2 linked regions of the Prochlorococcus marinus str. MIT 0917 genome follow. The protein of the gene in region 1 binds, or shares a complex with, the protein of each later gene. Links are inferred from orthologs where the notes say so. Each region holds a gene or a part of one and is shown in the gene's direction. Other genes may lie near its edges.

The links. Proteins that work in one complex are often made in the same cells at the same time.
Region 2: the proteins of prmC (region 1) and prfA are in contact, whole or in part, in a crystal structure (PDB 2B3T), measured with the Escherichia coli proteins. The link is inferred for Prochlorococcus marinus str. MIT 0917 from one-to-one orthologs.

Annotation. Positions count from the first base shown.
Region 1 is NZ_CP114784.1:1,722,267-1,730,297, forward strand. The notes cover bases 2,035-4,879. They hold prmC (peptide chain release factor N(5)-glutamine methyltransferase), read left to right. Parts: upstream 2,035-2,968; coding sequence 2,969-3,790; downstream 3,791-4,879. Other genes in these bases: psbM (photosystem II reaction center protein PsbM), read left to right, coding at 2,167-2,325; O5637_RS09585 (acyl-CoA thioesterase), read left to right, coding at 2,463-2,903; O5637_RS09595 (L-threonylcarbamoyladenylate synthase), read left to right, coding at 3,768-4,367; minE (cell division topological specificity factor MinE), read right to left, coding at 4,754-4,879. Also shown: O5637_RS09570 (photosystem II reaction center protein T), read right to left, coding at 34-129; psbB (photosystem II chlorophyll-binding protein CP47), read right to left, coding at 166-1,689; more of minE, read right to left, coding at 4,880-5,101; septum site-determining protein MinD, read right to left, coding at 5,106-5,921; septum site-determining protein MinC, read right to left, coding at 6,086-6,733; O5637_RS09620 (HD domain-containing protein), read right to left, coding at 6,736-7,995; carboxyl-terminal processing protease CtpZ, read right to left, coding at 7,998-8,031. UniProt on the Escherichia coli protein: Methylates the class 1 translation termination release factors RF1/PrfA and RF2/PrfB on the glutamine residue of the universally conserved GGQ motif, i.e. on 'Gln-235' in RF1 and on 'Gln-252' in RF2.
Region 2 is NZ_CP114784.1:1,078,629-1,083,521, reverse strand. Bases 18-2,953 are described here. They hold prfA (peptide chain release factor 1), read left to right. Parts: upstream 18-904; coding sequence 905-2,002; downstream 2,003-2,953. Other genes in these bases: alr (alanine racemase), read left to right, coding at 2,589-2,953; O5637_RS06285 (HNH endonuclease), read right to left, coding at 2,009-2,515; rpmE (50S ribosomal protein L31), read left to right, coding at 609-869; rpsI (30S ribosomal protein S9), read left to right, coding at 164-571; rplM (50S ribosomal protein L13), read left to right, coding at 18-167. Also shown: more of rplM, read left to right, coding at 1-17; more of alr, read left to right, coding at 2,954-3,797; O5637_RS06270 (hypothetical protein), read left to right, coding at 4,166-4,893. UniProt on the Escherichia coli protein: Peptide chain release factor 1 directs the termination of translation in response to the peptide chain termination codons UAG and UAA.

The DNA of each region.
Region 1 (8,031 bases):
AGCCCTGAAATTTCAGGGCTTTTTTTGTGACTTTTACTTGTCGTATTTCGGAGGATCGCGAAATGCTACAGCAAAGAAGAGAGTTACAAGTGCCAAAGTAAGTATTAGCACGTAGGAGAAAGCTTCCATCTAAGTTCTCGGTATAAGGGGGTAAAGAATCCTGAGTTAGGCTCGACCTGGAACTCGGCGCGTTGATTCGTCTCCTAGTTTTTTGAAGAGACCAAACTCAACTTGATCCCCAAGCTCTGGATCGATACCTGAGAATCTGTCGCCAAATAGAGTTCTTGCGGCGTGCCACCAGTGCCCGAAGAGGAATAACAAGCCAAAGCACAAGTGTGCATAAGTGAACCAGGCTCTTGGAGAGCTTCTGAATACACCATCAGACTTGTAGCGATCTCTATCAAACTTGAATGCTTCTCCAAGTTGAGACTTTCTAGCTAAACGCTTTACTATGACTGGATCAGTAAATGTTTGACCATTTAATTCACCACCATAAACAGTAGCTGTTACTCCAGTTTGTTCAATAGAGTACTTAGCTTCGGCGCGACGGAAAGGAATGTCAGCTTTAACGTTCCCATCCTTGTCTTCAAGAATGACTGGGAAGTTTTCAAAGAAATTTGGAATTCTTCTTACTTCTAAGTCATTGCCATCGCTATCAGTAAATGAGATGTGACCTTGCCATCCACTTGGAACTCCATCGCCATTAACCATTGCTCCAACTCTGAATAGTCCTCCTTTTGCTGGACTATTGCCGACATAGTCATAGAAAGCAAGTTGCTCAGGAATGGCTTCATAAGCTTCAGCTTTCGAAGCACCATCATTCATAGACTCTTGAACTCTGCGGTTGATTTCAGTTTTGAAATACCCAGAATCCCATTGATATCTGGTTGGACCAAATAATTCAACTGGAGTTGTTGCTGATCCATACCACATGGTTCCAGCGACTACGAAGGATACAAAAAGAACAGCTGCTAGAGCACTTGCTAGAACGCCCTCTAGGCTACCTAGCTTTAAAGCCCTATATAGCCTTTCTCCAGGTCTATTGGTGATATGGAATATTCCACCAATTATTCCTAAAAGTCCTGCCCCAACGTGATTGGCGACAATCCCTCCAGCATTAAATGGATTAAATCCTTCTGCACCCCAGACTGGAGCAACTTTTTCTACATGCCCGGTTAATCCATATGGGTCAGAAACCCATATGCCTACAGTTGAGCAATGAAATGCGCCAAACCCAAAGCATGTCAAGCCAGCTAAGAAAAGATGGATTCCAAATATTCTTGGAAGATCTAAAGCTGGTTCTCCAGTGCGGGAATCTTCCCACAATTCAAGGTCCCAATATGTCCAGTGCCATACGGCAGCGAGCATTAAAAGACCACTGAAAACTATATGAGCTGCAGCAACACCTTCGAAGCTCCAGAATCCGGGGTCAACTCCGGTTGCTCCGGTTATATCCCATCCGTTCCAGCTACCTGTAATTCCTAGGCGGGCCATAAACGGCATGACATACATGCCTTGGCGCCACATTGGATTAAGTACTGGATCAGAAGGATCAAAAATGGCCAATTCATATAAGGCCATTGAGCCGGCCCAGCCGGCTAACAAAGCAGTATGCATGAGGTGCACGGCCAAGAGGCGGCCAGGGTCGTTGATAACGACTGTGTGCACCCGATACCAGGGCAATCCCATGGGTCAGGTTCGTGTAACGAAGCTGCTTAATGCAGCAAGACTGGAAAGATCGTAAATGGTATTGCTTGAGTTAAGGCACAGGATGTAGAGACCTGAAATGACTTTTGACACTCTTGAGTCAAATCTAACTGGTTTTGAGGGTCTAAAAATGGCGAATAGACAGTGATAGACTAGAAAAGATGAAAAAAAGAAGAAAAAAAAGAATTTGTTGAATTTAAATTTATTTTGTAATTTTAAGACTTTTTTATAACCAATTAGTTTTAAAAAAACTGAAAATCGGCAATGAATTTACTTAAAACCGATAAGTTTGGGAAATTTTTTTGGCCATATCAAATCCAAATAATTGAATAGGGTTTTAAAATCGTAATTTTTCGGCAAATTACAAAATCTCAGTCTCTTTGATTTAAAACCCAGTTTTTTTGCTTAAGGGATATATAGTTTGTTTCAGTTAAAATTGTTCTGAGTAAAAACCTGGGTATGGAAACCACTAGTTTTGGATTTGCCGCAAGTCTTTTATTTGTTGGAGTACCAACGATCTTTCTTATTGGCCTTTTCGTTTCTACCAGCGATGGCGAGAAATCAAGCTTTTATTCTGATACCAGCAAGGGTAGATTGAGCCCTGAGCCTAAAAAGTAATTTAGGACTTAAATCAAATAAAAGTTCTCAAGTATTTGCTTGAGGTATTTAAAATTTTTGAAGTTTTACCGTAAAGGTATGGCTTCAAATACTTATACGTTAAATTAAAAGACTAAGATAATTTGTTCTTCTTTAGGATGAGTGCAGCAAATAATAGATGGAAATTAAAAAAAACAGTTCTTCCTCAGCACACTGACCATGCAGGAGTTATGTGGCATGGCTCTTATTTAGATTTCTTAGAAGAGGGGAGAATCGATGCATTAGATAAAGTTGGATGCTCATATTCCGAATTATCCAAACAAGGCTTTGAAATAATAGTGATTTCTATGCAAATAAAATATAAAATATCTTTTTTTCATGGGGAAAAGGTTTTATTAAATAGTCAATTTAAGCTGGAAAATAAAATAAGACTTAATTGTAAAACTTTATTTTTGAAATCAAATGGTGATATTGGTGCAGAAGCCTCAATAGGTCTTGTTGTCGTAAACAAAATAAATAATTCAATAAAGTTAGTTAGAGATTTACCAGTACAAATAAAAAATATATTATTACTCCTTGAAGAAGGACCTGAATTTTAAATCATTATATTATTTTGATTGTCAACTCCATTACTGGTAATACTTTTCTTCAATGGAGAAAAAAAATGATATTGAAAGGAGGAAGTAAAGTTGATTTTGATTGGCTTTTAGATATAGCTGCTGGAGTTTCTTGGATTAAGTTGCAAAAGATAATTTTGAATCCTGAGCATTTTATTTTCTTAGAAATCTCAACTGAAGAATTAGAATCTATTTGGGAATCTCATTTGAAAGATCAAACACCACTTCAATATTTGATTTCTAAATGTCCCTGGAGAGATGTTGAGTTAGAGGCTTCATCAGAGGCTCTGATCCCTCGGCAAGAAACAGAATTTTTGATTGATTTTGCTTTGAAAAAAGTGACTCATATTGATCGTGGAAGATGGGCTGATCTAGGTACGGGCTCTGGACCGATTGCAGTATCTTTAGCTAAATCTCTTCCTAATTGGAATGGACATGCCTCTGATATTTGTAATGAAGCTTTAGACCTCGCAAAAAGAAATTTAAAATCTATTGTTCCTAATGCGAATGTGAGATTTTCTTTGGGAGATTGGTGGGAACCTTTGAAAAGATGGTGGGGAAGCTTTGATCTAGTTTTAAGTAATCCTCCTTATATACCTTCTGACTTAATTGCAGAGTTAGAACCAGTTGTTAAAAACCATGAGCCTCGTATAGCTTTGGATGGTGGAGAGGATGGAATGAATGCTTCTCGAAAAATCATTCTCGGGGCATCAAATGGACTTGCTAAAGGAGGTTGGTTAATTCTTGAACATCATTATGATCAAAGTGAAAAGATAATTGATGTCATGAAGAATATTGGAATGGAAGAAGTTTCCTTTGAAAAAGATTTAAGTGGAATTAAGCGTTATGCAATTTGCCGTAAAAAATGAAATGATCATCGAGCAATTGGGAGTTTCTGACTTGGCTTTAAAGTTGAGAAAGGGATCTTTAGCTTTATTCCCTACTGATACTTTGCCAGCACTTTGTTCATACCCCAAATACTCAAAGAAAATATGGGCTATCAAGAAAAGGCCTTCAACTAAGCCACTTATATTAATGGGAGGATGCTTGGATGATTTATTTGAGTTTGTTCATCCTTGTGCCAAAGAAGACGGCTTGAAATTGGCAAAAATTTATTGGCCTGGAGCTTTAACAATTGTTTTGCCAACAACAGGAAATTTTTCTGAGAATCTAAATTGTCATTCTAATTCTCTAGGTTTCAGAGTCCCCGCCCAAAAGCTTGCAAGAGATTTGCTTATAAAAACAGGTCCTCTTGCAACTACTAGTGCAAACATTTCTGGAGAAGCACCTGTTAAAGATGCTTTAGAAGCTTCGATTAAATTCCCTGGGATTCCAATACTTGCTCCTGTTCCTTGGCCAAATTCCTCTGGTCTCGCAAGCACAGTTGTTGAATGGAGAGAAGGGGACTGGAATTTATTAAGAGCTGGTTCAGTTGTTTTGAATTAAAAGACAAGAATGATTTATCTGCTTGTGACCGTTTTATTTTTGCAGTTTCTTTTTTGGTGGGTGTTTAGATTGCCCATGATTGGTTTTGATTGGATTTATCAATTAAAGTTTTTCAACTTCTTTGTTTTTGTTTTTTTTATTTGGATTGTCTCTGGTGAATCTAAATAGATATTTTTAGCTCTGCTTTCTAAAATGCCGGCTAACAGATTTGAACTGATGACCTTCGCTTTACAAAAGCGCTGCTCTACCGCTGAGCTAAGCCGGCTTTTTTTTATATTACCTAAGAAAGTAATCTAAAAGTTAATCCATATAGGAAATTTGTTGAAAATAATTTTTAAGTTTCTTTTTGATCTCATCCAACACAATGAATGCAATCTTTTCAGTGATTAAGAATTTTTATCTGTGGCTTCAGTTTGTTGAGGATTTTCTTTTGGCTGATCCTTAGGCTCTTTAAGTTTGATTTGACCATTCATAGTTCTTTTTATTGGTAGGTTCGCAACTAATGCGGTCATGCGATCTTCTGTCTCAAGGCTTACTGCGCCTTCATCGACATCTATCTCTACATACTTAGCTACTACCTCAAGTATTTCTCTTCTCATTTGATCTAAAAGTTCTGTACTGAGATCTGATCGATCATGAGCTAAAACAAGTTGCAACCTCTCTCTCGCAGTGCTAGCGCTAGCGGGCTGCCTACGTAGCAACTTGTTGATAATGTCTCTAAGTGTCATTGCCATTGTTTTAGAAAATTTTTGTTTGCATTAGTCTTCTAAATTTCGCACCAAATCCCGAACTCTCCTCTATTGGGTCAATAAGTGGAATATCTTCTCCTTGTAATCTCTTGGCAATATTTAAATAACATTTAGCTGCTGGGGAATTAACGCTATTTAAAGTTAGAGGCTCACCTCTGTTTGTACTGACAATTACCTGTTCATCTTCTAATACAAGACCAAGTAAAGGTAAGGCTAAAATATCAGTTACATCATTGATAGAAAGCATTTCTTGGTTTGCCATCATCTTTGGTCTAACTCTATTAAGAACTAACTGGACTGGTTTAATAGAATTTGTATTAAGTAAACCAATTACTCTGTCTGCATCTCTTACTGCTGATACCTCAGGGTTGGTAACTACAATTGCTTCTTGAGAGGCTGCCATAGCATTTTTAAATCCATCTTCAACTCCTGCAGGGCAGTCAATTAAAACGTAATTGAACTGTTCTTTTAACATATCGACTATACGCTTCATATCATCTGGTTTTAACCAATCAAGCATTCTTGGATTCCCAGCAGGAAGTAAAGATAGATTAGATTCTTGCTTGTGCTTGACTAAGGCCTGATCAAGCCTGCATTCCTCCTCAAGAACTTCTTGTGCCGTATACACAATTCGATTTTCAAGACCTAAAAGTAAATCCAAATTTCGCAGACCAAAATCTGCGTCTAAGACAGCAGTGTTTAACCCCTGCCTTGCCAGTGAAATGCCAAGATTTGCTGTAAGGGTTGTCTTGCCGACACCACCCTTCCCTGAGCAAATAAGAATTACACGCGTATCTGTCGCCACGGACCTCCTTGGATTCGACAAATTTTAGTTCGATTTTGATGAAGAAAAAAGCTTTATTGTCAGATCGATTGCATTGGGTTTGCTTTTGAAGACATCTCTCAGGTCTTAAGTAGTAATTTATTCTTGATTTTATTTGTAAATCCTATTTGGATTAACTTCTCGTACTATGTGTTCTCGAGTGGGGAAATTATAATTACTTCGGAATCTATTCTTGCTTGCTCTGCAAGACCAAGTTGAGGCTTCTCCTTAGGCCCTCTGGCAACTTTTTTAGCGATTCTTAGTTGAACAGGTCTAAAATGAAGTGCCGAAATAGTTGCTTTAGAGTTGCCTTTGTTGCCTGCATGGGCAATCCCAAGAAGTCTTCCCCATATAATAATATTTCCTTCTGCACTAACTTTTGCCCCTGGATTTACATCTCCAAGGATTAACAAATCCCCAGGGCTTTCAAGATATTCTCCTGATCTTACAGTCCCTTGATGAAAGTTAGTTTTTGAAACAGTCAAATCTTTTTCTTTTGTTTTTAAGTTTTCGTATGAATCGTTTTCAAGAATAAATTGAGATTTATAACCTAATGATTGAGAGCTTACTATTGTCTTTGAAGATGATGAATAAAAACTAATTACTTTACAATTAGATTGATTTACAATTGAAATTATATCTGATATTTCTGTACATGAAAGATCGAGATTTTTACAATCGATTTCTATGTTGCTTGACTTCAGATTTTTTAATTTATTTCTTAAGCATAATTTCCAATTTAGATATTTACTATCTTCGAGATTAATAATAATTTTTTGAGTCTTTGAATTCATTTTTAATTATGTTTCATTTTTAGATTTTCTATCTCTATTTTTAACTCACTTTCTATTTCTTTAGGATAAATCAACCATGAAGATTGATTAGGCTCTATTAATCTCTCAACTAATGGTGAAACTTCCTCTAGAGCCTGTAAGTTTTCTCCATCCCATAAACGAAGTCCATATTTATAAGGATGATAGCTTTTAACCACTTGCTCTCTTAATCCACAGGAGATATCTGGCTCCATGTAATATTTTTCTGATAGTATTCTAGCTTTTGCTAGAGCTTCTAGCCTTATCTCTAAAGAGAAGGAGGATAAATTTAATGCTTTTAATAAATTTCTATTTATAAAACGTTTACAAAGATTAGATAAATTATCAGAACTAGAGTATTGCCATTTATTAATATGATAACAAGTTACTATGTCATCATTAGATAAAAAACTTTCTAGGCTCATTTCTTCATGATTCCATAGCCATTCAGACATGTTTCCATCAGCCCATACTTTTTTTGGTCCAATTTTTCTTGCTGTTTTTATGATTTGTTCTAATAACCAATTGCAAACTTCATTTAATCTATGATTGTATACGCTTCTATACATAAGATTCCTTATTACTAAATAATGCTCAACTGCCATTAATCCTTTAGGGTGTATTGCTAAATCTCCATCTGGTGCAATTATCATTGCTGATATTATTCGATCAATATCTAACTGACCGTATCTTGCTCCTGTTGTATAGCTATCCCTCATTAGGTAATCAAGCCTATCACAATCAAGCTGACTACTAATTAAAGAAATTATTGATTTTTCTGAGGCTTTCCTCGATTGGATTAGATCTGAAATTGCTTTTGCATTTCCCTTCCCATATTTATTAAGTATCATAGTAATTTCTTGATTTGAATTTATTAATTTTGCTGTCCATTCTTCGTGCTTGATTTTGAATATTTCCTCACTTGTATGACTTAGTGGTCCGTGACCTAGATCATGTAAAAGAGCAGCACCGTAGAGAATGAATTTGTGCTCTTTTAATCTAGAATTCATCTCAGATAAATGATTTATTGCTCTTCTTGCAATATGAAATACACCAAGAGAATGAGTAAATCTGCTTGATTCTGCACCATGAAACGTTAAATAAGCAGGTCCTAGTTGTTTGATTCTTCTTAATCTTTGAAATGGAGAGGAATCTATTAATTCCATAACCATTTTCTCCTCTGGAATTGAGCTGCTTAATTTAATAGATTGATGCAGAGGGTCATAATAAGTTCTTGTTGACATTACTATTTAATTTCTTGGCTTTTTAATTGTTCTTCT
Region 2 (4,893 bases), 640 kb from region 1 along the record:
GAATTCCAGAGAGAATAGTTGAGAAGGCAATTAAAGGAATGTTGCCTCATACAAGATTAGGAAGGCAGTTATTTACTAAACTCAAAGTGTATAAAGGCTCTGATCACCCTCATTCAGCTCAAGAACCTAAAATTCTCAATTTAAATTCTGAACCTGTTTCGAAATGAATAGTTCCACAAACAAAGTAGTCTACTGGGGAACTGGTAGACGAAAGACCTCCGTCGCCAGAGTAAGGTTAACCCCTGGAAAAGGTGAAATAATAATAAATGGTCGCCCAGGGAACCATTATTTGAATTTTAATCCAGCATATATATCTGCTGTTAAAGCTCCTCTAAAAACTCTAGGCTTGAGTGAATCATATGATGTTTTAGTGAATGTATATGGCGGAGGTTTGACTGGTCAGTCAGATGCCATAAAGCAGGGAGCTGCTAGGGCTTTATGTGAATTGTCACTTGATAACCGTAAGCCCTTGAAAGTAGAGGGTCATCTTAGTCGAGATCCTAGAGCAAAAGAGAGGCGTAAATATGGTCTCAAAAAAGCTCGTAAGGCTCCACAATTCTCTAAGAGATAATTTTACTTTTCACCTTAAATCTTGCTCTTTTTTTACTATGCCTAAATCAGATATACATCCAACTTGGTATCCAGAAGCAAAAGTTATTTGTAATGGAGAAGTTGTTATGACAACAGGTTCTACGCAGCCTGAAATTCAAGTTGATGTTTGGAGTGGAAACCATCCTTTCTTTACAGGTACCCAGAAAATTTTAGATACGGAAGGAAGAGTGGATAGATTCATGAAAAAATATGGTATGGCTTCATCTGACTCAACTGATGAAAAAGATAAATCTAAAAAAGAACAAAAAGAAATTTGATAGAAGTTGATCTAAAAAATTAGGGAATACAAAGAATGGATTCTTCAACCCTAATAAAACGATTAGAAACAGCTAAAAGTAGTTTTCAAAACTTGGAGTTGCAGCTGGCTGATCCAGATGTTGCATCTGATCCCAAACAGCTTGAGAAAATTGCTAGAGAACGATCACGTTTAGAGCCATTGGTCAATGATTATGCAAAACTCCAAACTATAGAAAGAGAGTTTGTAGAGGCTAAAGATTTAGTAAAAGCAAGTAGAGAAGATAAAGAGATGGAACTTCTTGCTAGAGAAGAACTTGAGAATCTGGAACTTTCAAAAAATGAATTAATTCATAAATTGACTTTGGCTCTTTTACCCAAAGATCCAAGAGATGAAAAAAGTGTAATGCTTGAAATAAGAGCTGGAGCAGGAGGAAATGAAGCTTGTTTATGGGCTGGTGACTTAGCAAGAATGTATGAGAGATATGGACAAAAACTTGGTTGGAATGTAAAGCCCATAAGTTCAACCGAAGCTGATATGGGTGGCTTTCGTGAAATGATTATCTCAGTCAAAGGAGAATCTGTTTATAGCCAATTAAAATTTGAAGCAGGTGTTCATAGAGTTCAAAGAGTTCCATCAACTGAATCCCAAGGACGAGTTCATACTTCTACTGCAACTGTTGCTGTAATGCCAGAAGCTGACCCGGTGGAGGTAAAAATAGAATCTACTGACTTAGAAATAAGTACGGCAAGATCAGGTGGTGCTGGTGGGCAAAATGTAAATAAAGTAGAAACAGCTATTGATTTATTTCATAAGCCCTCAGGTATAAGAGTTTTTTGTACACAGGAACGTTCTCAATTACAAAATAGAGAAAGAGCAATGGAAATTTTAAGAGCTAAATTATTAGAACTAGAAATTGCAGAAGCTAATGCAAAAGAAAGATCAGCTAGATTGTCTCAGGTTGGCACAGGAGATAGAAGTGAAAAGATACGGACTTATAACTACAAAGATAATCGAACGACTGATCATAGATTAGGAATTAATTTTCCCCTTGAACAAGTTCTGGCAGGTCAATTAGAAGATGTTATTGGCGCTTGTATCGCAGAAGAACAAAAAAGGCAAATGGAAGAGCTTAGTAATCAATCAGAAGAGTAAAAGAAACTAAGCTACCCATCCAATCACGTATTTACTCCATTCTTTATGACGACCAGAATGGATTTGTTTTGTGGTTTCAAAACTCATGTTATTTAAAGGTTTATAAGGTTTCGTTTTTAAAGGCATCTTTGCTTCTTCAGGGGTTCTATTGCCTTTCATTACGTTGCATTGAAGACATGCCGTAATCACATTTTCCCAATTGTCAGTTCCTCCTCTACTGCGTGGTAAAACATGATCAATTGAAAGTTTTTTATTTTTCTGGCCACAATATTGACAACAGTTATTATCTCTTTGAAATATGTTTTTTCTAGATAGAGGAATATCACGATATGGCACTCTAATAAATTGTCTTAATCTTATTACCGTTGGAGCTTTTACATCTTGCCTAATATTGTGTGAAATATCCTCTTCAAGACTCTCAGCCTTGCCTTTAAGCATTAAAACAGTCGCGCGACGCCATGAAGTGATGTTCAATGGCTCATAGGACGCATTCAAAACAAGAACTTGACCCATGCAAGCAAGCTAATTAAGCGGCATGCTAGTGGTATTACAGCCTTCTTGCAGTTTCCCTTATTACATTGATTGTATTCAGAGTATGTCAAAGATCAATAACAGTGGAAGGTCTATCACTTTTAGTGGGAAAAATGAAAATGTAATGAATCCTGATCCTCGTAGCCGTGCATGGGTTGAGGTCGATTCGAAAGTTATTGAAAATAATTCAAGAGTCTTGAAAAACTTTATTGGCCCAGAATGTTTACTAATGGCAGTTGTGAAAGCTGATGGATATGGACATGGTGCAGAGACTGTTGCAAATGCAGCTTTACTGGGAGGGGCTGATAGTCTTGGAGTGGCAACTTTAGAAGAAGGAATTCAATTAAGAAATGCTGGCTTGAAGTGTCAGATATTAATTCTTGGAAATTTAATAAATGCAGAAGAACTCTATTATTCCTTTTGCTGGGACCTGATACCTACAATAAGTGGAATTCGTGAGGCGATAATTTGTAATAACATTGCTGAAAATAAGCATAAAAAATTTGTTATTCACTTAAAAGTGGATACGGGTATGACGAGACTTGGCTGTCAATGCAATGAGGTAGAAGAATTAATTTCTAAAATTGATTATTTAGAAAACATATCCTTAAAAGGCATATATAGTCATTTAGCAATGGCTGATAAAGATCTAGAAAGCAATATGAACCAAAGTTTTACTCAGATTCAATTAAATAGATTTGAGAAGGTTTTAAAGGATTTGGGTAAAAGAAATAAGCTTTTATGCAAACATTTAGCAAATTCAGCTGGGACACTTTCAGATCGTCGTCTTCATTTTGATATGGTTCGAGTTGGACTTAGCTTGTATGGTTACTACCCTTTAAATGATTTTGAATCTGATTTGAGACTTGACCCGGCATTGAAAGTTAAGGCTAGAGTTACTTTGGTTAGGGAGGTAGAAAAGGATACAGGAGTGGGATACGGACATTTTTTTAAAACTCAAAGGAAAAGTAAGCTTGCTGTAGTTGCTATTGGCTATGCAGATGGCGTCAGCAGAAATCTTTCTGGAAAAATATCAGCCTCAATAGATGGGTTTTTGGTGCCCCAAGTAGGTGCAATTGCAATGGATCAAATGGTTTTTGATATAACTGATAAACCAGATATTAAAACAGGTCAAGTTTTAACCCTTCTTGGTACTGATGGCGAAGTTTCTATTTCACCCCAAAATTGGTGTGATTTGTCTGGATCAATTCCATGGGAAGTTCTTTGTAGTTTTAGAAATCGTCTTCCTCGAGTTGTCACTTAAAATTTGTAGAGGAGCACAATCTAATATTTTTGAGCTTTTACTTGATAAGGTATTTGTAATGGAGAGGTGGCTGAGTGGTTGAAAGCGGCTCCCTGCTAAGGAGTTACAGGAGGTAACTTCTGTCGAGGGTTCGAATCCCTCCCTCTCCGTTCTTATTTGGAGTAAGAGAGTTTCAAGGAGTTCTAAACAGATTAAAAATACAGTAGTAGTAAAGGTTTAGAGAGATAAAGAGTTTCAAGCGTTCCCTTAGTGTGCCATAGAGATCGGAAATGTGGAGGGGGATTTGTGATGGATAATATGTGGGATTTGAATTTCTGATGATAAAATAAATTGTTTACCTTCTAGATTTAGAGGATTCAGAAAAAAGCATGGATGAGTCGCAACTTAATAATTTAATTCAACAATACGCAAAGTATTTAAATTATCAACAGCAAACATTAGATAGGATAGATTCTATCTTAGAAAAAGATAATCATTATCAAAGAATCTTACAATGTAAGAATGATTTTGCTAAGAATTATGCTCGGCATCATTTTTCTCAGACAGATGAAGATGGACTGACGATTGAAATTAATAAACGTATAATTAAAGGTAAGAAAAAGAAAAATACATTTTTAGAACTTGGAGTAGGTACAGGTTGTGAAAATAATACATTAATCTTATTAGCCATGGGGTGGGAAGGCTCATGGTTTGGTGGAGAAGAACTCTCTTTTGATCACACTATTTCAGATAGACTGAAGTTTCAGAAAATATTTATTTCTAAGGAAAATATCAAAAATATATATGAAAAATCATTACTAGAAAATAAGATTGATCATCACAATTTAATATCAATAGATCTTGATGGCAATGATTATGAAATAGCTAGCTCAATCCTAAATTTAAAAGCTAATCCTGATGTTTTTATTGTTGAATATAATGCTATTTTTCCTCCACAGATTAGATGGGAAATGACCTATAATGAAAAACATCAATGGCAGGGAGATAGTTATTTTGGGGCTTCATTAGCATCTTTTGTAGATTTGTTTAAAAGTCATGAGTACTTCTTGTGTGCTTGTAATCCCTCAACAGGATCAAATGCTTTTTTTGTAAAGAA